DNA from 4 places in the Kitasatospora sp. NPDC001527 genome. Region 3 is predicted to be linked to each of the others. Evidence: riboswitches for the same ligand, from Rfam matches in the RefSeq annotation. Region 3 holds a riboswitch; each other region holds the start of a gene.
What was found. A riboswitch is a leader RNA that binds a small molecule or an ion and turns the genes downstream of it on or off. The one in region 3 is predicted to bind cobalamin.
Positions count from the first base shown of each region.

Region 1: another riboswitch for cobalamin. It lies ahead of ABT238_RS10695 (cobalamin biosynthesis protein); the one in region 3 lies ahead of nicT (Nickel transporter NicT).
Region 2: another riboswitch for cobalamin. It lies ahead of ABT238_RS31390 (FecCD family ABC transporter permease); the one in region 3 lies ahead of nicT (Nickel transporter NicT).
Region 4: another riboswitch for cobalamin. It lies ahead of ABT238_RS15270 (ABC transporter substrate-binding protein); the one in region 3 lies ahead of nicT (Nickel transporter NicT).

Region 1 covers NZ_JBEPAM010000007.1:287,945-292,768, forward strand. Annotated here, with positions in the region: gene ABT238_RS10685 (putative cobaltochelatase) at 1-132, opposite strand, end outside; gene ABT238_RS10690 (cobyric acid synthase) at 125-1,666, opposite strand; gene ABT238_RS10695 (cobalamin biosynthesis protein) at 1,663-2,649, opposite strand; cobalamin riboswitch at 2,684-2,882, opposite strand; gene ABT238_RS10700 (alpha/beta hydrolase) at 3,077-4,192, shown strand; gene ABT238_RS10705 (hypothetical protein) at 4,584-4,824, shown strand, end outside.
Region 2 covers NZ_JBEPAM010000048.1:35,811-40,634, forward strand. Annotated here, with positions in the region: gene ABT238_RS31380 (ABC transporter substrate-binding protein) at 1-170, opposite strand, end outside; gene ABT238_RS31385 (ABC transporter ATP-binding protein) at 218-988, opposite strand; gene ABT238_RS31390 (FecCD family ABC transporter permease) at 1,024-2,112, opposite strand; cobalamin riboswitch at 2,219-2,346, opposite strand; gene sodN (superoxide dismutase, Ni) at 2,471-2,866, opposite strand; gene sodX (nickel-type superoxide dismutase maturation protease) at 3,144-3,524, shown strand; gene ABT238_RS31405 (CGNR zinc finger domain-containing protein) at 3,521-4,111, opposite strand; gene ABT238_RS31410 (amino acid ABC transporter ATP-binding protein) at 4,270-4,824, opposite strand, start outside.
Region 3 covers NZ_JBEPAM010000037.1:25,358-30,181, reverse strand. Annotated here, with positions in the region: gene ABT238_RS27545 (ATP-binding protein) at 1-257, shown strand, start outside; gene ABT238_RS27540 (hypothetical protein) at 316-2,016, opposite strand; gene ABT238_RS27535 (ArsR/SmtB family transcription factor) at 2,080-2,454, opposite strand; cobalamin riboswitch at 2,537-2,729, shown strand; gene nicT (Nickel transporter NicT) at 2,762-3,904, shown strand; gene ABT238_RS27525 (M24 family metallopeptidase) at 3,988-4,824, shown strand, end outside.
Region 4 covers NZ_JBEPAM010000012.1:72,994-77,817, forward strand. Annotated here, with positions in the region: gene ABT238_RS15260 (ABC transporter ATP-binding protein) at 1-603, opposite strand, end outside; gene ABT238_RS15265 (FecCD family ABC transporter permease) at 642-1,721, opposite strand; gene ABT238_RS15270 (ABC transporter substrate-binding protein) at 1,718-2,731, opposite strand; cobalamin riboswitch at 2,785-2,989, opposite strand; gene ABT238_RS15275 (ABC transporter ATP-binding protein) at 3,111-4,824, opposite strand, start outside.

The sequences.
Region 1 (4,824 bases), on a different contig from region 3:
CGACTTGGCGGTGCCCTTCTCGCCGCGCACCAGCACCCCGCCGACCGCCGGGGAGACGGCGTTCAGCAGCAGGCCGAGCCGCAGGTCGGCCATGCCGACGATGGCGGTGAACGGGTATCGGACGTCACTCATGCATGCTCCCAGGGGCCCCGGGCGCAAGGGTCGGCAGCGATCCGGCCGCCGGCACCCCGCCCTCGATCAGCTTCCACAACGCGTCGGTGTCCGCGTGCTCCTCGATCAGCTCGCCCAGCCGGTCCAGCCGGGCCTCCCGCGCGGCGGCGAACGAGGTGTCCGGCGCGGGCACGAACGCCCGGCCGGCGGCCGCCGCGGCCTCGCGCAGCAGCGCGCGCCGGAAGCCGTCGTTCTCCAGCACGCCGTGCCAGGTCGTCCCCCACACCGAGCCCACCCGGCAACCGTCCAGACCGCGTCCCTCGCCATCGGAGACGAACGGCTCCCCGTCCTCGACGGTGACGACGCCGTGGTGGATCTCGTAGCCCTCGACCCGCTCCCCGAAGGCCTCCCCGACGGGCCGGGCGAGCACCTTCCCGGCGCCGAACCGCACCCGGGTCGGCAGCAGCCCGAGGCCCTCCACCGCGCCCGCCTTCGACTCGACCTCGTCCACGATCGAGTGCGCCAGCATCTGGTAGCCGCCGCAGACCCCGAGCAGCGGCTGCCCGGCCGCCGCCCTGGCCCTCAGCACCGGCTCCAGGCCGCGCTCGCGCAGCCAGCCGAGGTCCGCGACGGTGGCCCGGGTGCCGGGCAGCACCACCAGGTCGGCGTCGGCCAGCTCCTCCGGGCGGGTGGCCCAGCGGACCAGCACCCCGGGCTCCTGGGCGAGCGCGTCCAGATCGGTGAAGTTGGACAGCCGGGGGAAGCGCAGCACGGCCACCCGCAGCACGTCCGCGCCGAGCGGTCCGCGCGCGGCGGTCCGGTCGACGACGGTGGACAGGTCGAGCGAGTCCTCGGCGTCCAGCCACAGGTCCGGCAGCATCGGCAGGGTGCCCAGCACCGGACGGCCGGTCAGCTCGCGCAGCATCTCCAGCCCGGGGGCGAGCAGCCGGGCATCGCCGCGGAACTTGTTGACGAACCAGCCCACCACGTGCCGCTGGTCCTCGGCCGACAGCAGCGCCAGCGTCCCGTACATCGCCGCGAAGACCCCGCCGCGGTCGATGTCGCCGACCACCACGACCGGAAGCCCGGCGGCGGTCGCCAGGCCCATGTTGGCGATGTCGCGGTCGCGCAGGTTGATCTCGGCGGGGGAGCCCGCGCCCTCGCAGACCACCACGTCGAAGCGGCGCCTGAGGTCCGCCAGGCACTCCAGGGCGCGCTCCAGCAGCACCGGCTTGCGCTCCCGGTAGTCCAGCGCGCCGACCTCGGCGACCGGCCGGCCCAGCAGCACCACCTGGCTGCGCCCGTCCCCGCCGGGCTTGAGCAGCACCGGGTTCATCGCCGCCTCCGGCTCGACCCGGGCCGCCTGGGCCTGCATCGCCTGGGCACGGCCGATCTCGGCGCCGTCCGCGGTGACGAAGGAGTTCAGCGACATGTTCTGCGCCTTGAACGGCGCGACGGAGACACCCTGCCGGGCCAGCCAGCGGCAGATGCCCGCGGTGACCACGCTCTTGCCGGCGTCCGAGGTCGTCCCGGCGACCAGCAGCGCCTTGCTCATGACCCAACCCTCCGCTTCCCGCCCAGCGCCGCCCGCAGCAGCAGGTGCCCGGCGACCGTCGTACCCAGGGCCAGCGCGCTCACCCGCCGGGAGAGCACGCAGGCCCGTTCGATGTCCTCCACCCCGACGGGGCGCAGTTCCCCTCCCAGCACGGGGCGGTGCTCGACGCGCTCCCCGTACCGCAGCGTGCCGCCGAGGCGCACGCCCACCGCGCCGGCGAAGGCCGACTCGGCCTGGCCGGCGTTCGGGCTGGGGTGTGCCGAGCCGTCGCGCCGCCAGACCCGCCAGGCGGTGCGCGGCGCGGGCGCGGCGGCCACCGTCAGCAGCGCGGTCAGCCGCGCGCCCGGCCAGCCCGCCACGTCGTCCAGCCGCGCCGAGGCCCAGCCGAACCGGGCGTAGCGCGGCGAGCGGTGACCGACCATCGCGTCCAGGGTGTTCACCGCGCGGAACGCCAGCAGGCCGGGCGTGCCCGCGAGACCGCCCCAGACCAGGGCGTTGACCACGGCGTCGGCGGTGTTCTCGGCCACCGACTCGACGACCGCGCGGGCCAGCTGCCGCTCGTCCAGCGCGCTGGGGTCGCGCCCGCACAGGTGCGGCAGCCGCGCGCGGGCGGCCGTCAGGTCTCCGGCGGCGAGCGAGCGGCCGATGGCGCGGGCCTCGCGGGTCAGTGAGGTGCCGCCGAGCACCGTCCAGGTCGCGGCGGCGGCGAGCGCGGCCCGGCCGGGCGGACGGCGGGCCAGCAGCCGGTCGGCGGCGATCGCCCCGGCCGCGACGGTGCCCACGGTCAGGGCGGTGAAGGCGGTGCCGACGGCGCGGTGGTCGCGCCAGAGCAGGTGCTCCAGCCGGCCGGCGGCGGAGCCGAAGCCGGCCACCGGGTGGCCGCGGCGGGGGTCGCCGAACCGGGCGTCGGCCAGGTACCCGGCGACGGCGCCCGCGCCGAAGGCGGCGGCCCCGCTCAGCGGGTGCACGGCAGGGCGCAGCATCGCGTGCGTGTCCTCACTCAGGGTCCGCGCCCTGGATCGACGAACGGGGGGCGAGAGTCTCCTGGCTTCCGGGTCGGACGCACACTCCGGGCCTTCCAGCGGCTTCTGACGGCCCGCCGTGGCGTGTTCCGGTCGTGCTCCCCGGTGACAGTGGCGGGACCGCGCCGGACTCGCACCGGCTTCCTCTGCATGCCTCCGTATTGGCTGAAGGATCCCATCACGGGCCCGAACCGGGAGTCAACCGAGGTCGTGGACGGTGTTGGTCACACCGTGCGCCGCCCCTGAATATGCAGACCGGTCTACTGACTCCCCGTGTGATTTTCATCCCGGAACAACCCGTACGGCCGTGTCCTACTGGCTTCCCTCCGCCCGCGCGAGTGGACTGGGCTGAGGAGTGGGTCCAGACACCGAGCAGCGGGGAGCGAGTATGCGTTGGGGAATCGCGGCCACCGTGGCGGCCGCAGCCGTCGGCACCGGGGCCGCCGTTCTGGTGATCGGCCGCCGGGCCTCCGAGCGGATGGTCCGCCCGGCCGCCGGTGCCCGCGAGCGGACCGGCCCGGTGCTGGTCCGCGGCCTCGGCGCCGGAGAGGTCACCTTCACCCGCACCGCCGTGAGCGAGCGCCCCGGCCGCTGGGCCGTCGAGTGGGGCGAGGACGGCCACGCCGTCGTCGAGGAGGTGCTGCGCCGCGACGACGCGGACGTCACCCGCCGCCTGGTGCGCGCCGACCGCGGCACCCTCACAGCCGGCACCGAGGTCCGCTTCACCCCCCGCGTCCACCTCGGCGACCCGGCCCGGGCGCTCGGCCTGCCGTTCGCCGAGACCGCCGTCGAGGGCGAGCTCGGCACCATGCCCGCCTGGCGGCTGGACGGCAAGCGCGGCACCTGGGTGGTCCTGGTGCACGGCCCCGGCGCCGATCGGGAGCAGAGCCTGCCCGTCCTGTCCGAGCTGCAGCGCCTGGGCCTGCCCGTCCTCGCCGTCACCTACCGCGGCGACGCCGGCGCCCCGGCCTCCCCGGACGGCCTCGGCCACTTCGGCGAGACGGAGTGGCGCGACGTCGAGGCGGCGGTGCGCACCGCTCTGGACGGCGGCGCGGGCCGGGTCGTCCTCTACGGCTGGTCGCTCGGCGCCACGATGGCCCTGCAGACCGCCGCCCGCTCGGACCTCGCCCCCTCGATCAGCAGCCTGGTCCTGGACTCGCCGGTCCTGGACTGGCCGGCCACCGCCCGCCGGGACGCCGCCCGCTCCGGTTTCCGGGGCGCGGCCGCCGAACTCGGCGCGCTCGCCGCCCAGGGCCGCACCGGCGTGGATCTGGCCGACTTCGCCCGCCTCGCCGAGGGTACGGACCTGCGGGTGCCCACCCTGGTGCTGCACGGCCCCGACGACCCGGTGGCGCCGTTCTCCGCCGCCGAGCGCCTGGCCCGCCGCCGCCCGGACGTGGTCAACCTCCAGGCCTTCCCGGGGGGTGACCACGCCGCCCTCTGGAACACCGATCCGGACCGCTACGCCGAGACCCTCCGCCGCTGGCTCACCCCGTTCTGCTGACCCCCCGCCGAAACCCGTTCCGCCCCCCCCGCCGCGCGGAACGGGGCGGAATACCGGCCCACCCCGGTTCCGTCTGGCATGAACCCGCCACAAAGATCAAGCCAGTCGGTTTGGCCTCTGTTGCCCGATCTTGTCGAGCCCCCGCGCCCCTCGCCCGCCCCCCGCGGACAACCGGATGTGACAGATGGCCGGTACAAGGGGAAGACTGCTCGACGTGACGTCTCGGAATCCGCGCGACCGTGATGCCCCGCTCCCGCCGACGATCGGTACCGGTGCGACGGTGACCCGTCTCCCCGGAACGGCCCACCGCCCCGCCGGCGCCAGGCCGGGGGCCCCGGGCGTACCCCGCCGACGAGGCCCCGCCCCCGCACCCGGCCGTGGCCGGGTCCCCGTGCCGGAGGGCTTCCCCGCTCCCGCCGAGCTCGCCCCGCTGGCCCGCCGCATGCTGGTCGACGCCGTCCGGATCGCCCGCTGGTCCGGCGACCTCGACGAGGTCGACAAGCGCGGCGAGCTGCTCCCCGACGACGCCCGCGCGGCCGGCCGCGCCCTCGCCATGACGGTGGGCGCCGCCGCCAAGGCCTGGGGCCAGGCCCTGCTGGTCGGCCTGGTCGAGGCCAGGGACGGCGGCGCCG
Region 2 (4,824 bases), on a different contig from region 3:
GTGCGGGCCGGCTTCTCCTTGAAGGTGACCTTGGTGCCGCAGTTCTCCACGGTCACCGGGTAGTGGGCGGAGGCGGTGGCGGCGCCGTCGCCGCGCGGGGCGATCTCGGCGCCGCAGCCGGTGAGCGCGAGGGCGAGCAGGGCGGCGGCGGCAACGGCCTTGGTACGCATGGGAGGTCCTCGGGGAAGGGGCGAGCGGAAGGACGGGGACGGGGGGGCTACGGCAGGCGGTCGAGGAGCAACTGGAGGGCGCCGGTGACCGGGTGCCGCACGGGCGTCGCGCGGACCCTGAACACCTCGGCCAGCAGCCCGGGTTCGAGCACCTCGGCGGGCGGCCCGGAGGCGACGATCCGGCCGTCCGCGACCACGTAGAGCAGATCGCAGTGCCCGGCGGCCAGGTTGAGGTCGTGCAGCGCGGTGAGCACCGTCGGCCCGGCCTCCCGGACGAGTGCCAGCACCTCCAGCTGGTGGGCGATGTCCAGGTGGTTGGTGGGCTCGTCGAGGACCAGCACCCGGGGCTCCTGGACGAGTGCGCGGGCGATCAGCACCCGCTGCTTCTCGCCGCCGGACAGGCTCAGGAAGCCCCGGGCGGCCAGGTGCGCGGCGCCGACCCGGCGCAGCGCCTCGGCGCAGCGGTCCGCGTCCCCGGCGGACGGCCCGGCCAGGGCACCGCGCCGGTGCGGCAGCCGGCCCATGCCGACCACCTCGGCCACCGTGAAGTCGAACTCGGCGGAGTGCTCCTGCGGCAGCGCCGCCACCCGGCGGGCGGCCTCGCGCGGGGCGAGCGCGTGCAGCTCGTCGCCGCCCAGCAGGACGGCGCCGGCGGCGGGCCGCAGCGCCCGGTAGACGCAGCGCAGCAGGGTGGACTTGCCGCTGCCGTTCGGGCCGATCAGGCCGACCACCTGGCCGGCGGCGGCGGTCAGCGTGACGTCGTGCACCAGCCGGACGCCGGCCAGGTCGACCGAGACCCCGTCGACGGCGAGGTCCAGGGCGGCGGTGGGGAGGGCGGTGGTGGGGAGGGCGGTCACCGGCCACCTCCGAAGGAGTAGCCGCGACGGCGCATCAGCAGCAGGAAGCAGGGCACCCCGAGGGCCGCGGTGACCACGCCGACCGGCAGCTCGGCGGGCGCCAGCAGGGTGCGGGAGACGATGTCCACCCAGACCAGCAGCAGCGCTCCGGCGAGCGGCGCGACCAGCAGCACCCGGCGGTGGCCGGCGCCGACCAGCATCCGCACCAGGTGCGGGACCATCAGTCCGACGAAGCCGATCGCCCCGCTGACCGCGACCACGGTGCCGGTGACGGCCGCGGTGACCACGAACAGCTCGCGGCGCAGCCGGTCCGGGTCCACGCCGAGCGAGGCGGCCGTCTCGTCGCCCATCGCCAGCGCGTCCAGCCGCCCGGCGGCGCAGGCCAGGTACGCCAGACCGGCCAGCACGGTGACGGCGGCGATCGGCACCGAGCCCCAGGTCGCCCCGCCGAGGCTGCCGAGCAGCCACATCATCGCGGAGCGGGCGGCCTCGCCGCGGGCGGCGGCGAAGACCATCAGCGCCGTCAGCGCGGAGAAGCCGTAGGACATCGCGGTGCCGGTGAGCACCAGTCGCAGCGGGGTGAGCCCGTGGGCGGTACGGGCCGTCAGGTAGACCAGCACCATGGCGAGCAGGGCGGCGGCGAAGGCGGAGGCGGACAGCGCCCAGACGCCGAGCGAGGCGAAGGCGCCCAGCATCAGCACGGCGTTGGCGCCGACCGAGGCACCGGAGGAGATGCCCAGCACGAAGGGGTCGGCGAGCGCGTTGCGGACCATCGCCTGGACGGCGACCCCGGTGGCGGCGAGTCCGGCGCCGACCACCGCGGCCAGGACGGCGCGCGGCAGCCGGATCTCCCAGACGATCGCGTAGGCGGCGGCCTCGTCGGCCTCCAGCCGGCCGCCCGTCAGTCCGGCGCGCAGCAGCCGCAGGACCTGGCTCCAGCCGAGTCCGGAGGAGCCGACCGCGACGGCGCAGACCAGGGAGACCAGCAGCGCCAGGGCGAGGGCGGCGGCCAGCGGGACCGCGGGTGTTCGGCGCGGGCCCGGTGGGGCCGCGGCGGTGGCCGGTGCGGTCGCGGTGCTGCTCACTGGTGGGCGCGCCTTGCCTCGGGCCGCGCACGGCACGGGGCGGCACGCCCGGGCGCGGGTGTGCCGGGGCGCCATCCCCTCGCAGTCCACGGCGAGTTGTCGGGAGGTCGGCGTCCTCGGGCGATCGGGCTCACGGGCGCGGGGCACCGTTTACCGTTGCGGGTCAGCGCCGGATTCTCACCGGCTTCCCCCTCGGGACGCCCTGGCAGCATAACAAGCGCCAAGGGCAGGCATCCCTTACCGCCCCGCCCCGAGCGCCCCGGAGGCGAGCGGGTGAGAGCACTGCGGCCGGGACCACACGAGCGCCCCCCGTCCGGCGTGCGGACGGGGGGCGCTCGAAAGATGGAGTGAGCGGGGATCAGCCCTGCTTGGTCTCCCAGAAGATCTTGTCGACCTCGGCGATGAGGTCGAGCAGCGCCTGGCCGGTGGCCGGGTCGGTGGACGCCTTGGCGGCCGAGGCGGCCTTCAGGGTGTCGTTGATCAGCTGGTGCAGCTGCGGGTACTTCTCGAAGTGCGGGGCCTTGAAGTAGTCGCTCCACAGCACCGAGATGTGGTGCTTGACGGCCTCGGCGCGCTGCTCCTTGATGATGATGGCGCGGGCGCGGAAGTGCGCGTCCTCGTTGGCCTGGTACTTCTCCTGGGTGGCCTTCACGGACTCGGCCTCAAGGCGGGCCTGGGCCGGGTCGTACACACCGCAGGGCAGGTCGCAGTGGGCGTGGGCGGTGGCGCGCGGTGCAAACAGACGAGAGAACATGGGAGTCCTTCCTTAGATCGTCTTCCCGCGCCCGAGATTACCCTTCGGGCCCTGCGGTTTCTCGGTCGGGCGGCGGGCCTAGGGCAAAAGGCGGAGCCGGAACCGGGTGATTCCGGACATCGGCGGGCGGTGTCCGGTGCGGCAGACTGGTGTGCGACAGCGGGACGCGGTGGGACGCGGTCCGGGAGGAGGAGTCGTGGCACGGAGCGCGGAAGCGGAGGAGGGGCCCCCGGCGGGCGGCGCGCCGTTCGGGCTGATCGACGTGGCGGGGGACTCGATGGTGCCGACCCTGCGTGACGGTGACCAGCTCCTGGTGCGGTACGGCGCGCGGATCCGGCCCGGCGCGGTGGTGGTCTTCCGCCACCCGTTCCAGCAGAACCTGCTGGTGGTCAAGCGCGCCGACGGGCGGCGCCCCAAGGGCTGGTGGCTGCTCTCCGACAACCGGCCGGTGGACAGCGACAGCCGCAGCTACGGCGCGGTGCCGGACGAGCTGGTGCTCGGCCGGGTGCTGCTGCGGCTGCGCCCGCGCCCGGTCTGGCTGGCGCCCGGCCGCCGGCTGGAGCGGCTGCTGCTCTCCGGGCCGCTCGCCAGGGTCCCCGGGCTGGCCCGCCGCCTCGGCGTCTGGGTCCGCCCGGAGGAACTGCGGGGCGCGCCCTAACCTTCCGCGCCGCCGGCCGCGGCCGCGGCCTCCAGGCGCTTGCGGGCGCGGTAGGCGGCGACGTTGGCGCGGGTCGCGCAGCGGTCCGAGCAGTACCGGCGCGACCGGTTGGTGGAGGTGTCCAGGTAGGCGTTGCGGCAGGGCGCGGCCTGGCAGATGCCGAGCCGGTCGGCGCCCAGCTCGGTCAGGTGCACGGCCAGGCCCATGCAGGCCACGGCGCTGAAGTGCGCGGTGGCGGTGGGGGAGTTGTCGGCGAGGTGCAGGTGCCAGCGGGGCCGGCCGGCCTCGTCGAGGTAGTCGTGCCCGGAGACCAGCGGGCTGACCGGGAACTCCATCAGCAGGCTGTTCAGCAGGTCGACGCTGCGGACCTCCTCGCCCTCGGCGGCGGCCTCGAAGACCCCGCGCAGCCGGGTGCGGACGGCCCGCAGCCGGGGCAGGTCGGACTCGTCGGCCAGGTCGCGGGCCCGGGCGGCGTCCGAGAACAGGCCGCGCACCGCCTCCACCGAGGTCAGCGAGTCGGTGCCGCGCCCGGGTTCCTCGGTGTTCACCAGCCGGACGGCCAGATCGGCGTACGAGGCGAGCTCCACGGTGGTCCTTCCAGAGATCGGTAACGGGCTGATCGCCTCCAGCCTATTACCCGGGGGGCGAAAGCGGGAAAGCGCCGGCGCCCGGCAGGACCGGCCTGCCGGGCGCCGTGGGGCGGTGCGGTTCGGAGCACCGGGCCCGGAGCACTCTCAGGGCACCCTCAGAGCACCTTGGAGAGGAACGCGCGGGTGCGCTCGTGCTGGGGGTTGGTGAGGACGTCGCGGGGATTGCCGGACTCGACGACCACGCCGCCGTCCATGAAGACCAGCGCGTCGCCCACCTCGCGGGCGAAGCCCATCTCGTGGGTGACCACGATCATGGTCATCCCCTCGTCGGCCAGCCCGCGCATGACGTCGAGCACCTCGCCGACCAGCTCGGGGTCGAGCGCCGAGGTCGGCTCGTCGAACAGCATCAGCTTGGGCTTCATGGCGAGCGCCCGGGCGATGGCCACCCGCTGCTGCTGGCCGCCGGAGAGCTGGGAGGGGTAGTTCCCGGCCTTGTCGGCCAGGCCGACCCGCTCCAGCAGGGCCATGGCGTGCTCCTTCGCCGCCGCCTTGGACTCCCGCTTGACCTGGACCGGCGCCTCCATGACGTTCTCCACCGCGGTCATGTGCGGGAAGAGGTTGAAACGCTGGAAGACCATGCCGATGTCACGCCGCTTGAGCGCCACCTCGCGGTCCTTGAGCTCGTAGAGCTTGTCGCCCCGCTGCTGGTA
Region 3 (4,824 bases):
AGCTGGCCGAACGGGAGGGCGACGCCCCGATGCTGATGCGGCTGCCGCTGGTCGAGGCCCGGGCCGAGCGGGCGCTGCACCGCCCGGCGGCGGCGGTCGGCGCGGCGGAGCGCGGCGCCGGGCGGGCCCGGGAGCTGGGCCAGCCCCGGAAGGAGGAGGCCGCCCGGGTGCTGCTGGTCGAACTCGCGGAGGAGCTGGGCGACGCGGAGCTGGCCGAGCGCAACCGGGCCCGCCTGCGGGAGCTGAGGGGGCGGTAGGGGGCGTCGTCGCGGGTCGGCTGTCGCGGGCCTGCCGCCGTGGGCCTGCCGTCGTGGGTCAGCCGGGTCGGCTCGGCCGGGGGGTGAAGGCGACGGTGGTGCGGTGGGGCCCGGTGTGCAGGGTCAGCCGGTCGGGGAGGCCGGCCGGGCCGGCGGTGGGCGGGGCGGGCGCGGTGAGCCGGTGGGCGACGGCGGAGCCGAGCAGGAGCGGGTCGAGGCGGGGGTCGGGGGCGCCCCAGGGGCGTTCCGCGTGGGCCTCCAGGAGCAGCCCGGTGGGCAGGCGCACCAGGTGGCGGGCCGGGCCGAGGGCGGCGACCGCGACGGCGAGGCCGGGGAGCTCGGCGGCGGTGGCGGCCAGCCAGGCCTCGGCGGGGTGCTCGGCGTCGGCCTCGGTGCGGGCCAGCACCTCGGCGGTGTGCCGCAGGGCGAGGCGGGGTTCCTCGTCGGCGACCGCGTGGAAGCCGCGCGGGGAGTGGTGGCCGGGGCCCACGGGGTAGCGGCGCAGGTGGATCGTGTCGCCCTCGCCGGTGGCCACCACGTCGTAGGCGGTGGGCCGTTCGGCGGCGAGCGGGACCGGCCGGGGGTAGGGCAGCGGCCGCGGGTCACCGGGCGGCTGCTCGATGCCGGGCAGGTGGGCGAGGAGCAGGTCGCGCAGCAGCCGGGCGGACTCGCCGCGCCGGCCCAGCGAGCGGTCGGTGACCGGGCGCAGGGCGGCCGGGTCCTGGTCGGCCATCGCCCGTTCGAGCTGGGCGAGCAGGTCGCCGTCGGGGTCGAGGGCCGGGGCGGTCTGGCCGAAGGCGTAGCCGGGGGAGCGGGGGTCGAGTTCGGCGGCGCCGGTGGCGACCAGCAGGGTGCGGCGTTCCAGGGCGGCGCCGTAGAAGGAGACCGAGCCGTGGTCGCCGATCACGCAGTCGGCGGCGATCAGGGTGGCCTGCCAGCCCTGGTCCGGCGGGACGAGCCGCAGGCCGCGGCGTTCGGCGGCGGCGAGCAGGGCACGCGGGTCGTGCCGGGCCCAGACGTTGGGGTGCAGGACGACGGCGACGGCGTACTCGTCGGCGGGCAGCTGTTCGACCAGTCGCAGCGGCAGGCCCGGATGGCGGCCCAGCAGCGAGTGCTCGCTCCAGGTGGAGTTGACCACGACGAGCCGGCGGCCGTCGACCGCGCCGAGGGCGGCCCGGTAGCCGTCGCGGGCGGCGAGTGAGGCGAGCATCCGGTCGAAGCACGGGTCGCCGACCTCGCGGGCGCGGGGCAGGGCCTCGGGGCAGGCGGCCCGCAGGCGCTCGAACTGTTCCCGGTGGGAGAGGCCGATGACGGCGGGGAAGACCCGGCCGCGGTGGGTGAGCTCGCGCCGGGAGAGCCCGGCGGAGGTCACCGTGTCGCCGGTGGACTCGGGGACCAGGCGGTTGTAGCCGGCGCCGTGCGGCAGGACGACGAGGGGTGCGCGCAGCCGGTGCATCGAGGCGTGGACGGCGCAGGCGACGGCGAGGTCGAAGGGCCTGCGGACGGCGTCCCGCCAGGGCAGGACGGTCAGGCCGGGCTGGGCGCGGAGGTAGTCGTCGAGGCCGGCGGCGAACGCGGAGCCGGGGTTGACGGTGACGGAGAAGCCGATGCCGTCCAGTTCGCGCAGCAGGGTGAGGACGTCCAGGACGCGGGTCGCCGAGGTGAGGGTGCGGGCCACCGCCAGGACACGGGCCCGGGCGGGCCGGGTGTTCCAGCGGTCGTCGTCGGGCCGGGCCCGGAGCCGGCGGCGGTTCAGCACGTCATGATCGTACGCAACGGGGCCCGGCCGGGCGCGGCGTCCGGACGGACGCCGGACGGGGGGTCAGCCCGCCGCCGCGGCGGGGGCGTCACCGGCGCACTGGTCGAGCAGGGGGCGCAGGGTGGCGTCCACGAGCCGGTAGCGCACGACACGCCCCTCCTTCTCCCCGGCGACCACACCGGCCGTCCGCAGCAGCCGCAGGGCCTGGGAGACGGCGGGGTCGCGCATGCCGGTGGCGACCGCGAGGTCGGTCACGGCGAGCGGGCCGGTGCGGTGCAGGGCGAGCAGGAGGGCGAGCCTGCCGGGGTCGGCGAGCAGGGCGAAGCGGTCGGCCCAGGAGCGGACGTGGGCCGTGTCGCCGATCGCGGCGATGGCCTCGCAGACCCGGTGGCCGTCGATGGTGCGGTGGCCCGCGCGGTCGGCCGGTACGAGATGCATACGGCCCATTCTGGCAGGCGGCGGGCTGTGATCCTGGACACCTGCGCAGGTGCGCAGCCTTGCAAGCGTTGTCCCTGGCCCCTACCGTGTTCCCCGCCGTGGTGCTCGGGAAGACCGGTGACGGACCCTCAGGGGTCCCAGTCCGGAGCGGCCCTCGCCACTGTGATCGGGGGAGAGTGTCCGTACCCACGACGCCACTGGGCGCCTCGCGCGGCTGGGAAGGCGGGTACGGGAGCCCCGTCAGCCAGGAGACCGGCCGCGGCATCTCACGAAGTCTTTCCACGAGGTGCTGGAGCGTGATCCGCAGATGACCCTGCCCGAAACCGCCGCGGCCGCGGCGCCGCCCGCCGCCCTGCCCGCCTTCCGCTGGCGCCGCGAGGACACCCTGCGCACAGCCGGACTGATGGGCGTGATCCTCGCCATGCACGTGGTGGCGTTCGGCACGCTGATCTTCCTGGTCGCACCGGAGAAGTACGAGGTGGGCACCCAGGTCTTCGGGGTGGGCCTGGGCATCACCGCCTACACCCTCGGCATGCGGCACGCCTTCGACGCCGACCACATCGCGGTGATCGACAACACCACCCGCAAGCTGATGGCGGACGGCAAGCGCCCGGTCTCGGTGGGCTTCTGGTTCGCGCTCGGGCACTCCTCGATGGTGGTGCTGATGGCCGCCCTGGTGGCGGGTGGCGCGCAGCTGGCCAACACGCTGATGGACGACGACTCGACCACCCACCAGTGGCTGGGCATGGTCGGCACCTCGGCCTCCGGCGTCTTCCTCTACCTGATCGGCGCGCTGAACCTGGCCGCGCTGTTCGGCATCCTCAGGGTGTTCCGCTCGATGCGGGCCGGGCGGTTCGACGAGGCCGAGCTGGAGGAGCACCTGAACGCCCGCGGCCTGCTGGCCCGGGTGCTGAACCGGGCGACCCGCTCGATCACCCGGCCCGGGCAGATGTTCCCGGTCGGCATGGTGCTGGGCCTGGGCTTCGACACCGCGACCGAGGTCACCCTGATGGTGATGGCCGGCTCGGGCGCGGCCTCCGGCCTCCCCTGGTACGCGATCGTCTGCCTGCCGCTGCTCTTCGCGGCCGGGATGAGCCTGTTCGACACGCTGGACGGCACCTTCATGAACTTCGCCTACCAGTGGGCGTTCTCCAACCCGGTGCGGAAGGTGTACTACAACCTGACCATCACCGGCCTGTCCATCGCGGTCGCCTTCATCATCGGCACCATCGAACTGGTCGGCGTCCTCCACGAGAAGCTGGACCTCACCGACCCGGTGACCGGCTGGATCGCGGACATCTCCCTGGACAACGTCGGCTACGCGATCGTCGGCCTGTTCGTGGTGGTCTGGGCCGCCGCCATCGCCTACTGGCGCCTGGCCGGCGTCGAGAAGAAGTGGGCCCCGAAGCCCGCCGGGGGCGCGGAGTACGCGCCCGCGAGCAAGCTGTAGCGGGGCCCGGCTCGGCGCCGGGGCGGGGCCCGGGTGGGGGCGTTCGGCGGGCGGATCGGGGGGCGGGTTCGTAGGCTCGACGCATGGCTGATGGGTACGCGGGCCGGCGGGAGCGGTTGCGGGAGCACTGTGGTGCGTCCGGGGCCGACGCGGCGCTGATCACCCGGGCGGCGAACGTGCGGTACCTCACCGGGTGCCCGCCGTGCGGGGCGAGCCTGCTGCTGACCCGGGACCGGGCGCTGCTCGCGCTGCCGGACGACCTGCCGCCGGACGACACCGGCGAGCACCTGATCGCCCCCGAGGTCACCCAGCTGCCGGTGGCGGCCGGGGCGGACACCGCGCTGGCCGCGGCCGCCGCCGCGGCCCGGCTGCGGGTGGCCGGGCTCGCGGTGGAGGAGCACGACCTGACGGTCACCCGGCACCGGGCGGTGGCCGGGCTGGCCGAGGGGGTGCGGCTGAGCGACGTGGGCCAGGCGGTGGAGCGGCTGCGGGTGGTCAAGGACGAGCACGAGATCGCCGACCTGCGGATCGCCGCGGAGATCGCCGACCAGGCGCTCGGCGAACTGCTGGAGTCGATCCTGGTCGGCCGCACCGAGCGGCACCTGGCGATGGAGCTGGAGCGCCGGATGATCGACCACGGCGCGGACCGGGCGGCCTTCCCGGTCTCGGTCGGCACCGGCAGCCACTCCGGCCAGCAGGCGCACCAGCCCACCGACCGGCGGGTGGAGGAGGGCGACTTCCTGACCGTGGTGCTCGGCGCGCAGTACCGCGGCTACGGGGTCTCCACCGCCCGCACCTTCGTGATCGGGGCGGCGCCGGCGCCCTGGCAGGTGGAGCTGCACCGGCTGGTGTTCCGCGCGCAGCGGGCCGGGCGGGAGGCGCTCGGGCCGGGGGTCGAGCAGTGCGTGCCCGACCGGGCC
Region 4 (4,824 bases), on a different contig from region 3:
GACCTCGTCGCAGTAGGCAGCGGCGAGTTCGAGGTCGTGCAGCGCCGCCACCGTGGTGATGCCCAGCCCGCGCACGGTGCCGAGGAAGCCGAGTTGGTGGCGCAGGTCGAGGTGGTTGGTGGGCTCGTCGAGCAGCAGCACTCCCGGCTCCTGCACCAGCGCCCGCGCGAGCTGGACCCGTTGGCGCTCGCCGCCCGACAGCGTCGGCCAGGACCGGTCGAGCAGGTGGCCGACATCGGCCGCCGCGACGGCACCGGCGAACACCGCCCGCTCGTGGGCGTCGTCGGCGGCGTCCGCCGGGACGGGCCAGCGGCCGCGGTGCGGGGTGCGTCCGAGGTCGATGACCTGACGGGCCGACAGCGACAGCCGGGTGTCCGCCTGCTGCTCCATGAAGGCCACCTGGCGTGCTCGTCGGCGGGCCGTGAGCGCGTGGAGATCCTCACCGTCCAGGAGTACCCGTCCCGCGCTCGGCCGGGTCAGCCCGGCGACCGCGCGCAGCAGGGTGGTCTTCCCGGCGCCGTTGGGTCCGAGCAGGCCGGTGACCCGGCCGGGGGCGAACGCGAGCGAGACTTCGTCCAGCAGCGTGGCTCTGCCGATGCGCACACGAAGGCCCTCCGCACGCAGCCCGGCGGGCGTCGCCGTCACTGCCCGCTCCCGTCGGCCCGCCCCTGGCGCCACAGCAGCCAGGCGAAGAAGGGCGCTCCGAGCCCGGCCGTGATGACGCCGACGGGGATCTCCCGGTCGGGGAGGAGCGAGCGCGCCACGATGTCGCCGCCCACCAGGAGGGACGCGCCCACCAGCGCCGACACGGGCAGCAGGAGGGCGTGGCGCGGGCCGCAGACGAGCCGGACCACGTGCGGTACGACCAGGCCGAGGAACCCGATGACGCCGGTGTTGGCGACCAGGCACGCGGTCACCAGCGCCGCGGTGGCGACGAGGACCCAGCGGGTGCGCTCGACGTGGACGCCGAGGGAGCGGGCGGCGGTCTCGCCGAAGGCGAAGGCGTCCAGGTCGCGGGCCGATGAGGCCAGGACCGTGACACCGGCCAGCGCGACCGCCGTCAGGAAGACGGCGGTGGGCCACCGCACGCCGGCGACCGAGCCCAGCGTCCACTCCATGACACCGCGCGCCGCGTCGCGGTCCCCGAGGACCAGCACGACGAACGAGGTGTAGGCCCCGCACATCTGTCCCACGGCGATGCCCGCGAGCACGGTCCGGGTGGTCGGCAGCGACCGGGTGCGCGCGCCGGCCAGGGCCAGGACGACGACGGCGGCGATCAGGGCACCGGCGAAGGCCGCCGTCGCCACCGCGCCCGTGCCCAGGGCGCCGGACACGCCGACGCCGAGCACGATCACGGTGACCGCGCCGGCCGCGGCTCCGTCCGAGATCCCGAGCAGGAAGGGATCGGCCAGGTCGTTCCCGGTCAGCGTCTGCAGCACCGCACCGCAGACCGCGAGGCCGGCGCCGGTGGCGGCCGCTCCCAGGACCCGCGGCAGCCGGAGCTGCCAGACGATCTGGTCGTCGAGCAGCGTCACGTGCGGGTCGCCCAGCCCGAGACGGCGCGCCACGACATCGATCACCGTCCGGACCGGCTCGTGGTGCGAGCCCACGGCCAGACCGAGGAGCACCGTGGTCAGCAGCAGGGCCGCACCGACGGCCAGGGCCGCCGCCGCGCGGCCCGGACCAGCGGGCCGCACGGCGGGGCGGGTTGCGGTGGTCATGAACCCGGGCGCAGCTTGCCCAGCCCCTCGGACACCCGGGCGGCGCCGTCGGCGAGCCGCACGCCGGGCGTCGACTCCGAGAACGGCACCACCACGAAAGCCTTGCGCTGCACGGCGGTGAGCCTGCTCAGCACCGGGTCGTTCTCCAGGTAGTCGATCTTGGACTGGGCCGTGTCCCAGTCGGCGTCCGCGAGCACGACGGCGTCCGGGTCCGCGGCGACGACCTTCTCCCAGCTCACGTTCTGCCAGGAACCGGGCAGGTCCGCGAAGACGTTGCGGGCGCCGACGGCGTCGAGCACCAGCTGGGGCCCGCCGTGGCCGGCGCCGATGTACGGCGCCTTGGTGTCCGAGTCGAACCACAGGACCTTCAGGCCTTTGCCGGCGGCTGTCGCCGTGAACCGGGCCAGCTGCTGCTCCTGCTGCCGCTGGATCGCGGTGGCCCGCTCCGTGACACCGAAGACCTCGGCGACGTCGTTCAGTTCGCCCCACATCGCCTGCCAGGTCGTCGGCGGCACCTGGCTCCTGTCCGAGCAGCCGAACGGGGACAGGTACGACGGGATCCCCTGGCCGCGCAGTTCCTCCCGGCTTCCCGCGACCTTGTCGGTGAACGCGCTGGAGTAGGAGGCGTACAGGAAGCCGGGACGGGCCGCGAGGAGCTTCTCCTTCGTCGGGTACTCCTTGGAGAGCACCGGAACGGAGTCGTAGGCCGCCTTCCACTTCTCCGGGACGGAATCGTCGAGATAGGCGGTACCGGCCATGCGGGACTGCAGGCCGAGGGCCAGGGCGACCTCGGTGGCACCCTGGTTGAGCGTCACCAGCCGGTCGGGCGGCGCGCCGACGGTCACGGTGGTCCCGCAGTTGTCCACACGGACGGGCTCGGCACTTCCGGTCGTCGCGCTGGACGCGACGGGCGCGGGGGCGCCCGCGCAGGCGCCGAGTACGCCGGCGAACAGGACGGCCGCGACCGCCCGGCCGGCACGGACCGGACCTGCGGGGCGTGCGGAACGCATGGATCGGAACGGACGCGGAAGACCGCTGGGCACGTGTTCTCCAAAACCCTCGTGGAACATGTCGCGCCGTGGCCGGTCTCCTGGCTCCCGCATCGACACACCGAGGCCGACCTTCCCGGGCGGCTCATCCAGCCCGCCCAGTGGCCCTGACCGCTGGGGAAGCCGGTCAGCGAGGGCCGCGGCACTCCGCGGCAACAGTGGCGAGGGCCGCACCGGACTCAGACCGGTTTCCCGAACACCACGGCGATTGCAAGGTATCAGGCACGGTCGGGTCGGTGCCGCCCGGCACCTGGGACGGTCGTTTGGACAGTTCGGGCTCGGATAGCCCGGGCACGCGACTGATGCGCGAACTCCCGGGGACGTACGCCGTGCCGAAGACTCACCTTTCGCCGTTCCACGACCGCCACAGATCCGAGTACGGTCCGCCCGCGCCGACCAGCTCGTCGTGGGTGCCCAGTTCGACGATGCGGCCGGACTCCATGACGGCGATGCGATCGGCGTCGTGTGCGGTCTGCAGCCGGTGGGCGATGGCGATGACGGTGCGGCCCGACCGGACGGCGGCCACTGCCCGCTCCGCCTGCCGGGCCGTCGTCGGGTCGAGCAGTGACGTGGCCTCGTCCAGGATCAGGGTGTGCGGGTCCGCCAGATGCACCCTGGCCAGGGTGAGCTGCTGCGCCTGGGCGGCCTCCAGTTCGACTCCGCCCGAGCCCAGCGGGGTGTCCAGGCCCTCCGGCAGTTCGGCCACCCAGTCCGCTTCCACGGACCGCAGGGCCGCGAGGACGGCCTCGTCGTCGGCTTCGGGGGCGGCCATGGTCATGTTGTCGCGGAGGGTGCCCATGAACACGTGGTGCTGTTGCGTGATGAGGACGATGCGGTTGCCCAGTTCGCCCGCCGCGGCCTGGTCGGCGACGGGCACGCCGCCGACCAGGACGTGGCCGGCGTCAGGGACGTCCGCACCGGACAGCAGCTTGCCGAGGGTGGACTTGCCGGCTCCCGACCGGCCGACCACCGCCAGCCGTTCACCGGGACGGACCAGCAGGTCCACGTCCTTGAGGATCTCGTGCCCGGGGACGTAGGAATACCCCACGCCCTTGACCTCGATGAGGTCGTCCACAGGGGCCGACACGGGAGCGTCAGCTGTGTGCGACACCAGCCCGACACCCTTGATGCGGGCGAACGAGGCGCCGCTGCGCTGCAGTTGTTCGACCCAGACGAGCATCTGGTTGAGCGGGTCGACCAGCTGCCACATGTACAGGCTGCCCGCCACCACGACTCCCAGGGAGATCGTGCCGTTGAGGTAGCCGAACCCGCCCACGAGCAGGATGAGCGCCATGGGCAGCGTGTGCGCGAACTCGGTGACCGGGAACAGCACCGTCCGCAGGGAGAGGGTGCGCATGCCGGCGCGGTAGGTGGTGTCGATGGCCTCGTCGAGGGTGCTGTTCCGCAGTTCGCCCAGCCCGTAGGCCTCGACGGTACGGGCGCCGTGGGCGGTGGAGTTGAGGATCTCGGAGACATCGCCGGCGGCCGCTCCCTCGGCGAGGTAGGCGTCGCGGGAGCGCGCGAGGTACCAGCGGCTCACCCCCCACACGAGCGGCAGTCCCACGACCGAGCAGAGACCGAGCAGCGGGTCGAGGAGGAAGACCGCGGCGAAGATGAACACGACCTGGATGCCGGAGATGAACATGTCCGGAGCCGCATTGCGCAGCGTGGCCGCGACGGTCGAGACGTCCAGGGTGGTACGGGTGACCAGATCACCGGTGCTCACCTCGTCCGCGACACGCCCCGGCAGCGAGAGGGTGTGGTCGACGACCTCCTCGCGGAGCCTGGCGAGCGCGCGCTCGCCGAAGCGATGGGAGAGACCTCGCGCGTAGCGCGACAACACCAATCGGGCCGCCGAGAAGCCCAGAACCGCCGCGGCCAGTCCGTCGACCGCGGAGACGGACAGGTCACCGGACTCGGCCCTGGTCACGATGCGGCCGAGGAGCCAGGGACCGGCCGCGCCGGCGAGCGCGGCGAGGCACGTCAGCAGCAGCATCGCGCAGACGGCGCCCGCGTCGTCCCTCATCAGCTGCCAGCCGGCCCGGCGAACCGTC